DNA from 4 places in the Rhizomicrobium palustre genome. Region 1 is predicted to be linked to each of the others. Evidence: riboswitches for the same ligand, from Rfam matches in the RefSeq annotation. Region 1 holds a riboswitch; each other region holds the start of a gene.

Region 1 (3,392 bases):
ACTGGCTTCGGTTTTCAGCGTGGCTTTGCTATCCCAGGCCACGCCACCCATGGCTGTTTTATTGGCCTTCAAGATTTCATCTGGTGCGCCCGCGGCAAGCGCGGCCATGCTGGTCGCGGTTAAGAACGCGAGTGCGGCAATCTTCGATTTCATGTGCTATCCCCTCTGGATCGCCAGGATGTAGGAACGGGATCAGGAAACGACAATATGCGTAGCCATCATAGGACCATTGCCGTTCTTGCCTGTTTTTTTACGAGCTTCCTCACTTGTAATGCCGAGGCGGCGCCCCAGCGCGTGGTCTCCACCTTCCTCTGCACCGACGAGTATGTCTTCCGGCTTTTGCCGAAGGAGCGCATTGCCGCGCTCTCCTATGAAGCGGTGGACCGCCACCCGGTCGTCTCAACCATCGCCGATGCGGCCCTTGGCCTGCCGGTCATCCGCCCCTCCACTGAAACGGTGATGGCGAAAAACCCTGATCTCGTCGTGATGTATGCGGGGACCAATCCGCGCCTGCATCAGAATTTGCAGCGGCTCGGGGTGCAGATCCTGGACGTGCCTTGGGCCAACAGCCTTACCGAAATCCGTCAGATCACCCTGATGCTGGGCGATGAACTCGGCGCCCCCGGAAAGGCCAAGGCGCTGGTGGCAGAAATGGATGTGAGGGTGGCGCGGGCTAAGGCAGCCGCGCCCCATCCCCCAGTCTCGGCCATTCTTTACGAGCCGCAAGGCTATGCCCAGGTGCAGGGGGTGACCGACGAGGTTCTGCGCCTTGCCGGGATCGTTAATGCCGCCCCGCCCAATGCCTTGACCCGGGCCGGGCAACTGCCGGTCGAGGCGGTGATAGCCACCGCGCCCGAGCTTCTCATCCTGGGGGGGGAGGAGAAAAGCGGCTCCGCCCGGGCCTATGCCGTCCTGCACCACCCGGCGTTTAAGGCGCTGGAGGGGCGGACCCATATGGAATTCCTCACCCTCACACCCTTGATGTGCCCCGGCCCCTGGTCGGTTCAGAGCGCCGCCCCACTTCTCGGCCTCGCCAAGCGGGCGCGCACCTCTAGGGACTAGCCCTGGGGTTGGCGGCTGAGCCGTGATGGCTTAGATTCGACCCCAGCGCACCGGAAAGGGAACGCGGGTGGAAATCCCGTGGCTGCCCCCGCAACTGTCAGCGGCGCCTCGCGCGGTCGGCCACTGGTCTTTGACTGGGAAGGCCCCGCATATCGAGCCGCAAAGCCAGGAAACCTGCCGGCGCGTGTCGTCCATCATCCGGCCGGGGTGTGCCGGGGGATAGCCGTTTTCACGGCCGCGGCGACAGAAAGGCCGCGATGGACGCGACAGTGATTTCCTCGGTGCGAGGCAAAAGCGTCAGCAGAGACGCCCGCCTCACGCTGCTTCTGCTTTTGACCGCGCTTCTCTTCGGGGCGTGGTCTTTCTTGTTGGGCCCGACCGGCCTTTCCCCCATGGCGCTGTTGCAAGGCCTCATCGATGGTCATGGCACGGCTGGCATCGTGGCGCAGGAAATCCGTCTGCCGCGCGCGGCCCTCGCGCTAGTGGTCGGCGCGGCGTTGGGGGCGAGCGGCGCCGCGCTGCAGGGCCTCTTTGCCAATCCTCTGGCAGAGCCTGGCGTCACAGGCGTCACCTCCACCGCTGGACTCGGCGCTGTGGTGGCGCTCTATTTCGGCCTTGTCGCCACTCATCCCTTAGCCTTACCGCTGTTTGCGATCCTGGGGGCGCTGGTCTCCGCAGGTCTGCTTTTCGCACTCTCCAAAAGCGGAGCAGGGCCGGTGGCGTTGGTTTTGGCCGGTGTCGCGATTTCCAGTTTCGCCACCGCGCTCACCGCGCTTGCGCTCTCCATGTCCGCCAATCCCTACGCCATGAGCGAGATGGTGCTGTGGATGCTGGGCTCCTTGAAAGACCGCACCCTTCACGATCTCGCTTATGCCGTGCCGCTCGCGGCCCTTGGGCTCGCGCTTCTGGTCTCGACGGGGCGCGGCCTTGATGCCCTCACGCTAGGTGAGGAAACCGCTGAGAGCCTTGGCGTGCGTGTGAGCTCGATCCGGGGCCGGGTGGTAATTGGTGTGGCGCTGGCGACGGGCGCGGCCACGGCGGTGGCGGGCGCGGTAAGCTTTGTTGGCCTCGTCGTGCCCCATCTTTTGCGCCCCTTCTATGGCCACCAGCCCTCCCGCCTCATTCTGCCATCCGCGCTTGGTGGCGCCGCACTTGTGGCAGGGGCGGATGTCGCCTTGCGCCTGATCGCGCCCGATGGGCAGCTCCTTCTCGGCGTCGTCACGGCTATGTTTGGCGCGCCTTTCTTCCTCTGGCTGATCCTGAAGCTTAGGAGAGACGTATGAGCGCCCTTGAGCTTGAAAACGTCTCGGTCGCCTTTGCGGGCCGCAATGCAGTCTCCGCTGTTTCGGTGGCCATCAATGCGGGCGAGGTGACCGGCATTGTCGGCCCTAATGGCGCGGGCAAGACGACGCTGCTGCGCTCTGTGCTGGGCTTTCAGAAACTCACGCGCGGCAATATCCGTATCCTCGGTCGTCCGCTCGCCGATTGGGATCGCACAGCTCTGGCCCGCCATATGGCCTATCTGCCGCAAGGCGGGGATGCGCGCTGGCCCATGCTGGCGAGCGAGGTGGTGATGCTCGGCCGCCTGCCGCATCGCGCGCCATTCCAGCGATCGGCTGCCTCTGACGAGCTGGCTGTTGCCCATGCACTGGCCCGTGCCGACGCCGCCGAATTCGTCGCCCGCCGCATGGACCAGCTTTCGGCTGGCGAGCGCGCCCGCGTGCTCTTCGCCCGCGCGCTGGCGACCGGGGCCGATATCCTGATCGCCGATGAGCCTGCCGCCTATCTTGATCCCTCCCACCAGCTCCGTCTGATGGATCTGCTGCGGGAAGAGGCGGCGCGGGGCACGGCGGTGATCCTGACCTTGCACGATCTGGCCCTGGCGGGCAGCCATTGCGACCGGGTGCTGGTGATGTCCGGCGGCCGCCTCGACACGGAAGGCCCGCCGGCAGAGGCGCTGGCCGACGCTACCCTGGCACGGGTGTTCCAGATCGTCCGTGCCGAGTCGCATGGCGCTTATCGCCGGATATAAGTCCCATAAAAATCACAAATGTCGCAGCCTCCCCGAGGGACGCGCCCTGACTTATGATGGGGTGCAGTTGGGGAGGGGAAAATGGTGAAGCGACCGCTTGCGGTTTGGGTCTTGTGTCTGGGTAATGGCTTACTCGCGGTTTTTTTGATCGCAGCCAGCCTGATCGCGCAAACGCGCGGCTTTGAGCCATGGCAGGCCGCCATCAGCGGTATCTGCGGCTTTGGCATCTCCCTCGCCGCCCACGCCGCATGGTTCGGCTATAAACTCGGGCGCACCGCGCTTCTGGCGCTTCTCAGCC
Region 2 (3,392 bases), 1.2 Mb from region 1:
ATGTTCAGCGGTGAGAACGGCGCGGGCCCGCTCAACGGGTGGGCCGTCGTCGCACGCATCAAAAACCTCATCGCTAATGCCCGCGCCGCCCAAGTGCCGGTGTTCTATATCCAGCATGATGGCGGGACCGGCGACGAGTTCGACAAGCACGGGCCGGGCTTTGCCTTTGTTTCCGATATCGCACCTGAACCGGGCGACAGCGTGACGGTGAAAAAGCGCAATAGCGGCTTCTACGACACCGACCTCGATCAAAAGCTGAAAGCGGCGGGGGTCGATTCGCTGGTCATCTGCGGGATGCAGACCGAATACTGCGTCGATGCCACCGTGCGCAGCGCCTTCGATCGGCATTACCGCGTCACCGTGGTGGCCGACGCGCACACCACCTTCGACAGCCAGATCCTGCCCGCCGCGACCATCATCGCCCACACGCAGCATATCTGGAACGGCCGCTTCGCGCGGCTGAAGCTTGCCGCGGATGTGAGTTTCGGGGCTTAAAGCTGGATCGGCGTAACATCTGAATCGTCATGGCCGGGTCGGAGCCCGGCCATGACGAAAAATAAAAGCGGGCGCATGAGCCTCTATTGCTTCACATAGACGCAAAACTTGTTGCCGGTGGGATCGCGCATATAAGCGCCATAAAATTCCTTGCCTTCGGGCGGACGAAAGCCGGGCGCGCCTTCATCGCTACCGCCATTCGCCATCGCGGCGGCATAAGCTTCATCAACCTCGGCTTTGCTCTTGGCCTTGAAGGCCAGCATCAGCCCATTGGCGGGAACAGCCGCTTTGCCGTCATAGGGCGAGCAGAGATAGAGGTAATGGCTATCTTCCCCTTTGGGCCCATAGCCTATCCAGCCGCCGTCGGCGAATTTGCGTTCTTCCCCAATGGCACCAAGCACGGCGTCGTAGAATTTGCCGGAGGCTTCCACATCTCGCGCGCCGATCGTCACATAGCCCAGCATGCGTCCCTTCCTCCCTCTGCCGTCAGTCACAGGCACAGAGAGGCTAGGACCAAAACGGGACAGCGGCTGCCCGTTTTTGGCAGGGCGGGCATGCGGCCAACGCCGGACACGCATCGTTTGGGTGCGAGTGCTTGATTCCACACTCAAGAATCGGCGTGACGCTTTGTCCGGCAAGTGTGAAATTTTTCGTCCGGGTCAAAATGCGCACCCACCACTTCTTGACGTTTCAGCAGGGGCGCATACACCATGTCGTTCTGCGTTACGGTTCTCTAAGGAAGTTTTCCAAAGAGTGAAAAGGGAAGCAGGTGTAACGCCTGCGCTGCCCCCGCAACTGTAAGCGGCCCTGTGCTCAGCGTTTTTGGGGACGGGATCTTGCCGAGAAAGCCACTGGCGATGCGCCGGGAAGGCTCGGTGGGAGCGCCGCGAGCCAGGAGACCGGCCGTAACCTGAACGTATGTCGAGTCCCCGGGCGGGGTGCACCAGCGGGCCCAAGCCGGCGCGAATTTGCGCGCCGCGAAGGCACGTGGCGTCTCCGCTCCCATGAAAGATCAGGTTATGCCGGCCCGTACACCTCGCCATGTCGTCAAGCGCAGCGGCGAAATCGTAGTTTTCGACGCGGCCAAGATCCGCTCCGCCATTGAGCGCGCGGGTAAAGCCAGCGGCGAATTCGAAGGAAACGAGGCCGATCTTCTCGCCATTCAGGCGGTGAAGGTGCTCTCGCACCGCTTTGCCGAATCAGCCCCGCATATCGAGCAGGTTCAGGACGTGGTCGAGCAGGTCTTGATCAGCGCCAACCATTTCGCCACCGCCCGCGCCTTTATCGTCTATCGCGAGAAGCGCGCCCGCCTGCGCACCGACAAGCAGACCGTGGTCAATGTCGAGACCTCGATCAACGAATACCTCAACCGCGCCGACTGGCGCGTGAACGCCAATGCCAATCAGGGCTATTCGCTGGGTGGGCTGATCCTCAACGTCTCCGGCAAGATGACCGCCAATTACTGGCTCTCCCACGTCTATCCGCCGGAAGCCGGACGCGCCCATCGTGAAGGCGATATCCATATCCACGATCTCGACATGCTGGCGGGCTATTGCGCCGGCTGGTCGCTGCGCACGCTTCTGACCGAAGGGCTCAATGGCGTGCCGGGCAAGGTGGAAGCCGCCCCGCCGAAGCATATGTCGAGCGCGATCGGCCAGATCGTGAACTTCCTCGGCACACTGCAGAATGAATGGGCAGGCGCGCAGGCGTTTTCCTCTTTCGACACCTATATGGCGCCCTACATCCGCAAGGATGACATGAGCTATGACGAGGTGCGCCAATGCATTCAGGAGCTGATCTATAACCTCAACGTGCCCTCACGCTGGGGCACACAGACGCCCTTCACCAACCTCACCTTCGATTGGACCTGCCCGGAAGATCTCGCCGACCAGGTGCCGATCATCGGCGGCGAGGAAATGGATTTCACCTATGGTGAATTGCAGACCGAAATGGACGCGATCAATCGCGCCTATATGGAAGTGATGACGGCGGGCGATGCCAAAGGCCGGGTCTTCACCTTCCCCATTCCGACCTACAACATCACCCCGGATTTTCCCTGGGAAAGCGAGAACGCCCAACGTCTGTTCGAAATGACGGCGAAATACGGCCTTCCCTATTTCCAGAACTTCATCAATTCCGAGCTGAAGCCGAACATGGTGCGTTCCATGTGCTGCCGCTTGCAGCTCGACCTCACCGAGCTTTTAAAGCGCGGCAACGGGCTTTTCGGATCGGCCGAACAGACCGGCTCGGTCGGTGTCGTGACGGTGAATTGTGCCCGCCTCGGCTTTGTGCATAAGGGCGATAAGCAAGCGCTCTTTGCCGCCCTCGACAATCTTCTCGACATCGGCCGCACCACACTCGAGATCAAGCGCAAGGTCATCCAGCAGCATATGGATAACGGCCTTTTCCCCTATACCAAGCGTTATCTCGGCACATTGCGCAATCACTTCTCCACGCTTGGCGTCAACGGCATCAACGAGATGATCCGTAACTTCACGAACGATGCCGAAGACATCACCACGATGCAGGGCAATGCCTTCGCGCTGGAATTTTTGGATCATGTGCGCGCCAAGATCGTCGCCTTCCAGGAAGAGACCGGCCATCTCTACAATCTGGAAGCCACGCCAGCGGAAGGCACCACCTATCGCTTCGCCCGCGAAGACAAGAAGCGCTTTCCGGACATACTGCAGGCCGGTTCCGCCGATCAGCCCTATTATACGAATTCCAGCCAGTTGCCGGTGGGCTTCACCGACGATCCCTTCGAGGCACTAACGCGGCAGGAAAAACTGCAGCGCAAATATACCGGCGGCACGGTGCTGCATCTTTACATGCAGGAGCGCGTCTCTTCGGGTGAGGCCTGCATGAAGCTGGTGCGCCGCGCGCTGACCAATTTCTCG
Region 3 (3,392 bases), 2.2 Mb from region 1:
GCCGGACCGCATCCTGTGGAATCACCGGCTGGTGGACATCCTCTCCCGCCTGCCGGATGGGCGGCGCATGGTCGATCTCACCAAATTCCACGATACGGTCAGCGACGAGACTGCCTGAGCCCTCTGGGACTTCCGAACAAAAAAGCGTGACTGCCTGCGCCCATAAGGAGCGTTGCCGGGACGCTTAAGGCGCGCTATGTATTTCTCATACAAATACATTGGAGGGACATATGCGCCGCTTGGCTCCTTGGGTCATGGCCTTATCTTTAGTGAGTATTCCGGCCTTGGCCGAGGGCACGATCACAGTCTCGGTGGATACGGCCAAGCCAGGGGCCAAAATCGACCGGCACATCTTCGGTCAATTCGCCGAACATCTAGGGACGCAGATCTATGATGGCATCTGGGTCGGCAAGACCTCCAAAATTCCCAATACGGGCGGCATCCGCAACGACGTGGTTGGCGCCTTGAAAGCCTTGCATGTGCCGGTGGTGCGCTGGCCGGGCGGCTGCTACGCCGACCAATATCACTGGCGCGATGGCGTCGGCAAAAAGCGCGTCGCACGCGTGAACGCGGCCTGGGGCAATGCGCCCGAGCCCAACACCTTTGGCACCGACGAATTCATGACCTTCGCCAAGCTGATCGGCGCCGAGGCTTATATCTCGCTGAATGTCGGCTCAGGCACGGTGAAGGAGGCCGCCGATTGGGTGGAATATATGACCGCCCCCACCACCGCGACGCTCGGCAAGGAACGCGCCGCCAATGGCCATCCCGAACCCTATGCGGTCCACTATATCGGCATCGGCAATGAGAGCTGGGACTGCGGCGGCCTTATGACGCCGGAAGATTACGTCCAGCAGATGAAGCTCTATGCCCGCTTCGTCAACAACTACAACACCGCCGTGCCGACCCAGAAAGTGGCGGTAGGCCCGGGCGGCGATGACACGGTATGGACCGATGCGGTAATGGAGACCTGGAAGAAGCGCCATGGCTGGTCGTTCGACATCAACGGCATGTCGCTGCATTCCTATACCTGGGGCGCTTGGCCGCCCTCGCATCCCTCGACCGGCTTTGGCGAAGACGAATACGCCTTCATGCTGAAGGACACGCTGCATATGGAGCCGCTGGTCGCCAAACAGGCGGCGGCGATGGACAAGTTCGATCCCGAAAAGAAGATCTCGCTGACGGTGGATGAATGGGGCGCGTGGCTGGCGCCGACGCCGGGCTCCAATCCCGCCTTCCTGCAGCAGCAGAACTCGCAGCGTGACGCCGTTCTGGCCGCGCTCAATCTCAACATCTTCTTCCGCCATGCCGACCGCATCCGCATGACCAACATCGCCCAGATGGTGAATGTGCTGCAGGCGATGATCCTGACCGAAGGCAATAAGATGGTGCTGACACCCACCTATCATCTCTTCAAGATGTATGTGCCCTTCCAGGATTCCACCTTCCTGCCGGTGAGCTTCGATGCGGGCACCTATAAATTCGGCGATATCACCTTGCCGAAGGTCGATGCGGTCGCCGCCAAGACCAAGGACGGCAAGATCGTCATCGCGCTGACCAATATCGATGCCAAATCGCCTGCAAGCTTCAGCGTGAAACTGCCCGGCGCGTTGGGCACGGCAAAGGGTGAGGTTCTTTCCGCACCCAAGCTCGACAGCGTGAACAGCTTCACCGCACCCGAAACGGTAAAACCGAAAGCGGTCTCCGCCACGGTCACGGACGGCACACTTTCGATCACGCTCGCGCCCGCCTCGGTCACGGTGCTGACGCTGAACTGATTTTTCTTTTCACGATGACTTCCGGCGCTACCCGAAACGGTGGCGCCGTTTTTTTGCCCGCCGCACACCGCATATGAAGATATAAAGATTTCTTTATATGCTTGTTGACAGGCTTGCCCCTCTTCCTCTTAATGTCCGTGTCGAGGTTCTTCCGTCAGACGACCGGCGGAAGCTAAGAGGGAATTCGGTGCGCCGAGAGGCAATGCCGAAGCTGCCCCCGCAACTGTAAGCGGCGAGTGGGTGCCGATGATGTCACTGACGCAGGTTTAGCGTTGGGAAGACCGGCCCCCGCGCTGACCCGTGAGCCAGGAGACCTGCCCCGGCGAAAGAACGTCCACGGGCGGGGTGCTCCGGTGAGGCGCATGCGAGCTGGCAGGATTGCCGGTCAATTTCGCACGCGTTCTTTTCAATCTCCTCCGGGACTGGATTTACCTGCCGCCGCGCAACACGCGCGTTTGCGGCGCTTCAACGAGGCGTATCCATGTCCATTCTTGTCTCCAATCTCGGCTTCCCGCGTATCGGGACACGCCGCGAACTGAAAAAAGCGCTGGAAGAATTCTGGTCAGGCCAGATCAGCGCGGAAGTCCTGCAAACTCGCGCCAAAGCGCTGCGCGCTGGGGCTTGGGAGCGGCAAAAATCCGCCGGGATCGATGTCATCCCGAGCAATGATTTCTCACTCTATGATCATGTTCTCGACACCAGTGTGATGGTGGGCGCTGTGCCAGAGCACTATCTGATGCCGAAAGGCCCGGTGGCGCTCGACACCTATTTCGCCATGGCGCGTGGCACACGCGGGCGCTCCGGCTGCGACCTGCATGCGCAGGAAATGACGAAGTGGTTCGACACCAATTACCACTACATGGTGCCGCAATTTTTGGCGGATCAGGATTTCGAGCAGTGCACGACGAAGCCTTTGGATGAATTCCGTGAAGCCAGGGCGCTGGGCATCGCCACGCGCCCCGTTCTCGTCGGCCCGGTCACCTTCCTGCTTCTCGGCAAACCCGCGGGCGAGAAGTTCGACACGCTGCGGCTTCTGCCTGCGCTGCTGCCCGTTTACGCCTCGGTCTTGAAGCAACTCGCGGCGGAAGGCGCAGACTGGGTACAGATCGATGAGCCCTGCCTGGTGCAGGATTTAAGCGACGCCGCCAAAGAAGCGCTGCGCTTTGCCTATCAGACTCTGGCCGCCGAAGTGCCCCAAGTGAAGCTGATGCTCACCACCTATTTCGGCGGGCTTGGCGATAATCTCGAAACCGCGCTGGCCCTGCCGGTGGCGGGGCTGCATCTTGATCTGGTGCGCGCGCTGGATCAGCTCGATAGCGTGCTCGCCAAGGCGCCGGAGGACCTCACCCTGTCGCTCGGCCTTGTCGATGGCCGCAACATCTGGCGCAGCGATCTCTGCGCCAAGCTTGAAACGGCGGAGAAGGTTTTGGCGAAGCGCAAGCCTGAAAAGGTGATGCTGGCGCCGTCCTGCTCGCTCATCCATTCGCCCATCGACCTCGAGTTGGAAACCGGGCTCGATCCCGATCTGAAAAGCTGGCTCGCTTTCTCGGTGCAGAAGCTGGATGAGCTTTCCATTCTCGGCCGGGCGTTGAATGAAGGCCGCGGCGCGGTGGC
Region 4 (3,392 bases), 2.4 Mb from region 1:
TGATGTCGCCGCCGGAAAAGGCTTTTTGCCAGCGCGCGCCCTCATACCAACCAAAGAGAAGCAAGCGCCCCTCTTGATCGCAAACGAGGTGGGATGGGCCTAAAGGCGTGTCGAAGGCGTCATGATAAAGCACGGTCTGCATCCTGAGCCCAAAGATGCTGGGCGGCATAGGCCCGCCAGGGCCGCCAATTCTCCGCCCGCGCTAATAGGGCGGAGGGCGCTGGCCGCGCACCACCTTCCTCCATCGCCCTGAGAAGCGCGAGGTCCGCGGCGGGAAAGGCATCGCTGTCGCGCAGCGCGCGTAGGGCCCAGTACTGCGCCGTCCACGGACCGAAGCCCGGCAACTGCGTGAGCCGCGCGATGACGGTTTCGAAGGCGCCGTGCACATCCAGAAGACGCGGATCGGCGTTCGCCGCATCGGCCAATGCGGATAATGCCTTCTTTCGGGCGTTGGGCATGCCGAAGCTGGAAAGATCGGCCGCGGCGAGGCGCACGGCGTCTGGAAAGATCGCCTTCAGCCGCTCGTCGCCTGTGATGTCGGGCGTCAGTATGGGAGAGGTCAGCGCCACCAGCTTGCAGGCCAGTTTGCGCGCCGCAGCCACGCTCACCTGCTGACCAAGAATGGCGCGCACGGCAAGTTCGAACGCGTCCCAAGTGCCCGGCGTGCGCAAACCCGGCCGTTTGGCGATCAGCGGCGCGAGATGGGCATCCGCCGAAAGATGCGCGCCGATAGCGGCAACATCCGCATCAAGATCGAAGAGGCGCCGCAACCGCCCAACAATCGCGAGCAAGTGGCGCGGCTCGGCGAAGCGGATAGCTGCAACAAGATGCCCCTTCCCTGGCCGCACCTCGATGGCACCCATATGCCCATGAAGCGAGATGGTGCGGGCGTAGCGCGAGGGCTCGGCGATCTCGACACCATCTACCGCACGCCCGCCCAAAAACGCGATCATCTGATCCCAATCATAAGGCGCGCGATAGCCGAGCTTGACGGTGATCGCACCTATCGCGGCTTTGCGCGCCCTAAGCTCGCTTGGGCTTTTGCCATAGAGTTTGCGGAACGCATCATTGAAACGCCGGACAGAGCCGAAGCCTGAGGCTTCCGCGATTTCGCTCATTGATAGAGCAGTGTCTTGAATAAGCTGCTTGGCGAAAAGGATACGGCGTGTCTGCGCCACGACCACCGGTGAGGCGCCGAGATGTTTCTCGAACAAACGGCGCAATTGGCGTTCGCCAACACCAAGCCTGTCGGCGAGTTCTGCGATATTCGCCTCACTATCCAAATGACCTTCGGCGATCAGCGCAAGCGCGCGCGATACGGTATTGGAGGTCCCGCGCCAGGCAGCAGCATCGGGCGAGATTTCCGGGCGACAGCGCAGGCAGGGACGAAAGCCTGCTTCTTGAGCGGCAGCAGCACTCGGAAAGAAGCGGCAATTCTCTGGCTTTGCGGTGCGGGCCGGGCAGATCGGGCGGCAGTAGATGCCGGTAGACGTAATCGCCACAAACAAACGTCCGTCGAAGCGCGCATCGCGGCTCGCCAAGGCCCGGTAGCAGATGTCGAAAGGTGGCATATCCATGGCGGCCATCATGGCGCAAAAGACACGCCTCGTCTGGCCATTTTCGGACGTCTACGTCCGGCGGTTGACCCCAGGGCCAAAAGCGGTCTAGCAGTGCCCCAGGTGTCAGGTTTAGGGAACGCGAAAGCGGCTGCCCCCGCAACTGTGCCCGGCGAGAACGCTTCCAAACGCCACTGGGATATCCCGGGAAGGCGGAAGCGGACGAAGACCCGGAAAGCCAGGAGACCTGCCTGATGCTGTCGTCCTGTTTCCGGCCGGGGTGCGCCGAAAACTGCGGGGGAAACCGTCGCGACGACAGTATTGGAGTCGTCGCGGGAAGTATGATCCATCTTTGGAGTTCATGCGGGATATCCCGCGTGCCGGCTCTTGGCGCAAACCAGGAGAACGTCATGCGTAAACTACTTTTATCATCCGCTGCTGTGATGAGCCTTGCCTCGGCTGCGGGCGCTGAAACCATCGTCGTCAGTGCCACACGCACGCCCGAGCCTGCCGCCGTCACCGGCGCCAGCATTTCGGTGATCAGCGCATCCGATCTTGAAGCCCGTCAAACCGTCATTCTGTCGGACGCTCTGGCGACCGCGCCGGGCGTGACCGTGATCCGCAATGGCGGTGTCGGCCAGACCACCTCGGTCCTGCTGCGTGGCGCCGAAGTCGGCCAGTCCGTGGTGCTCGTGGATGGCGTGCGCATCAATGATCCCTCTGCCCCGACCGGCCAGGCCTTGATGGGTGACGTGCTCGCCAATGGTCTTGAGCGCGTGGAAGTGCTGCGCGGCCCGCAATCGACGCTGTATGGCAGCGATGCCATCGGCGGCGTCATCAGCCTCGTCACCGCGCGTGGCGGAGAAAACAAGGCGACGCTGACGGCGGAAGCCGGTTCGCTCGACACCGTGCATGTGAACGCCGCGGCCAGGGGCAGCTATTCCACGCTTGATTTCGGCGCGGCAGCGAATTTCTACACTACCAACAGCGTCTCGGCTGCCGACAGCCGCAATGGCAATTCGGAAGCGGACGGCTATCATCACTTCGGCGCCACCGGCAATCTGCGCTGGCACGCGACTGAGGAAGTGAGCGTTGACGCGCGCGTCTATTACACCCGTGCGCGTGACAGCTTCGATGGCTTCCCGCCGCCGAACTACACCCTTGCCGATACGCATCAATACGGCACCAATGAACTTCTGGCGCTCTATGGCGGCGTGAATGGCGATTTCTTGAACGGTCGTTTCACCAATCGTCTGTCCATCAGCCGCAGCGACAGCGACCGCAAGACCTTTGACACCGTGCAGGATTTCTACGGCAAAGGCGGCACCACCAGCATCGAATATCAGGGCGGCTATAAGCTGAACCAGACCGATGTCGTTACCTTCGGCTATGAGCATGAACGCACCAGCTTCGCCCAGAAGGGCCAGTATGATGCGGCAGCGATCGGCGGTGCGGTGCGCGTCGATGGCGTCTATGGCCAGCTTCAGGTTTCTCCGCTCTCGAACCTGACGGTTACGGTCGGCACCCGCTACAGCCATAATAGCCAGTTCGGCGATCACACCTCTTACAAGGCCAATGTCGCCTATCAACTGGCGGAAGGCACCACGCTGCGCGCCAATATCGGCGACGGCTTCAAGGCCCCGGCGCTGTATCAGCTCTATTCGCCCTACTCCAACCCGGTGACCCAGCTGAAGCCGGAACTGGCGACGGGCTGGGAAGCGGGCATCGATCAGGCCGTCGGCGGCTGGGTGGTTTCGGCGACCTATTTCTCGCGCGCCACGACCAACCAGATCGATTTCTTCTCCTGCTGGGGCGTTACCTCCACCGCCTGCTCGC

What was found. A riboswitch is a leader RNA that binds a small molecule or an ion and turns the genes downstream of it on or off. The one in region 1 is predicted to bind cobalamin.
Region 2: linked by a shared signal. The riboswitch ahead of FHS83_RS06450 (ribonucleoside triphosphate reductase) and the one ahead of FHS83_RS00950 (FecCD family ABC transporter permease) in region 1 are both predicted to bind cobalamin.
Region 3: linked by a shared signal. The riboswitch ahead of metE (5-methyltetrahydropteroyltriglutamate--homocysteine S-methyltransferase) and the one ahead of FHS83_RS00950 (FecCD family ABC transporter permease) in region 1 are both predicted to bind cobalamin.
Region 4: linked by a shared signal. The riboswitch ahead of FHS83_RS11715 (TonB-dependent receptor plug domain-containing protein) and the one ahead of FHS83_RS00950 (FecCD family ABC transporter permease) in region 1 are both predicted to bind cobalamin.

Annotation. Positions count from the first base shown of each region.
Region 1 covers NZ_JAASRM010000001.1:228,693-232,084, reverse strand. Annotated here, with positions in the region: gene FHS83_RS00960 (aspartyl protease family protein) at 1-153, opposite strand, end outside; gene FHS83_RS00955 (ABC transporter substrate-binding protein) at 208-1,062, shown strand; cobalamin riboswitch at 1,072-1,258, shown strand; gene FHS83_RS00950 (FecCD family ABC transporter permease) at 1,320-2,345, shown strand; gene FHS83_RS00945 (ABC transporter ATP-binding protein) at 2,342-3,094, shown strand; gene FHS83_RS00940 (hypothetical protein) at 3,176-3,392, shown strand, end outside.
Region 2 covers NZ_JAASRM010000001.1:1,424,701-1,428,092, forward strand. Annotated here, with positions in the region: gene FHS83_RS06440 (cysteine hydrolase family protein) at 1-495, shown strand, start outside; gene FHS83_RS06445 (VOC family protein) at 579-959, opposite strand; cobalamin riboswitch at 1,205-1,417, shown strand; gene FHS83_RS06450 (ribonucleoside triphosphate reductase) at 1,515-3,392, shown strand, end outside.
Region 3 covers NZ_JAASRM010000001.1:2,408,247-2,411,638, reverse strand. Annotated here, with positions in the region: gene FHS83_RS10840 (ion channel) at 1-118, shown strand, start outside; gene FHS83_RS10835 (alpha-N-arabinofuranosidase) at 231-1,778, shown strand; cobalamin riboswitch at 1,905-2,114, shown strand; gene metE (5-methyltetrahydropteroyltriglutamate--homocysteine S-methyltransferase) at 2,260-3,392, shown strand, end outside.
Region 4 covers NZ_JAASRM010000001.1:2,625,029-2,628,420, reverse strand. Annotated here, with positions in the region: gene FHS83_RS19665 (methylated-DNA--[protein]-cysteine S-methyltransferase) at 1-142, opposite strand, end outside; gene FHS83_RS11720 (DNA-3-methyladenine glycosylase 2 family protein) at 120-1,577, opposite strand; cobalamin riboswitch at 1,668-1,825, shown strand; gene FHS83_RS11715 (TonB-dependent receptor plug domain-containing protein) at 1,967-3,392, shown strand, end outside.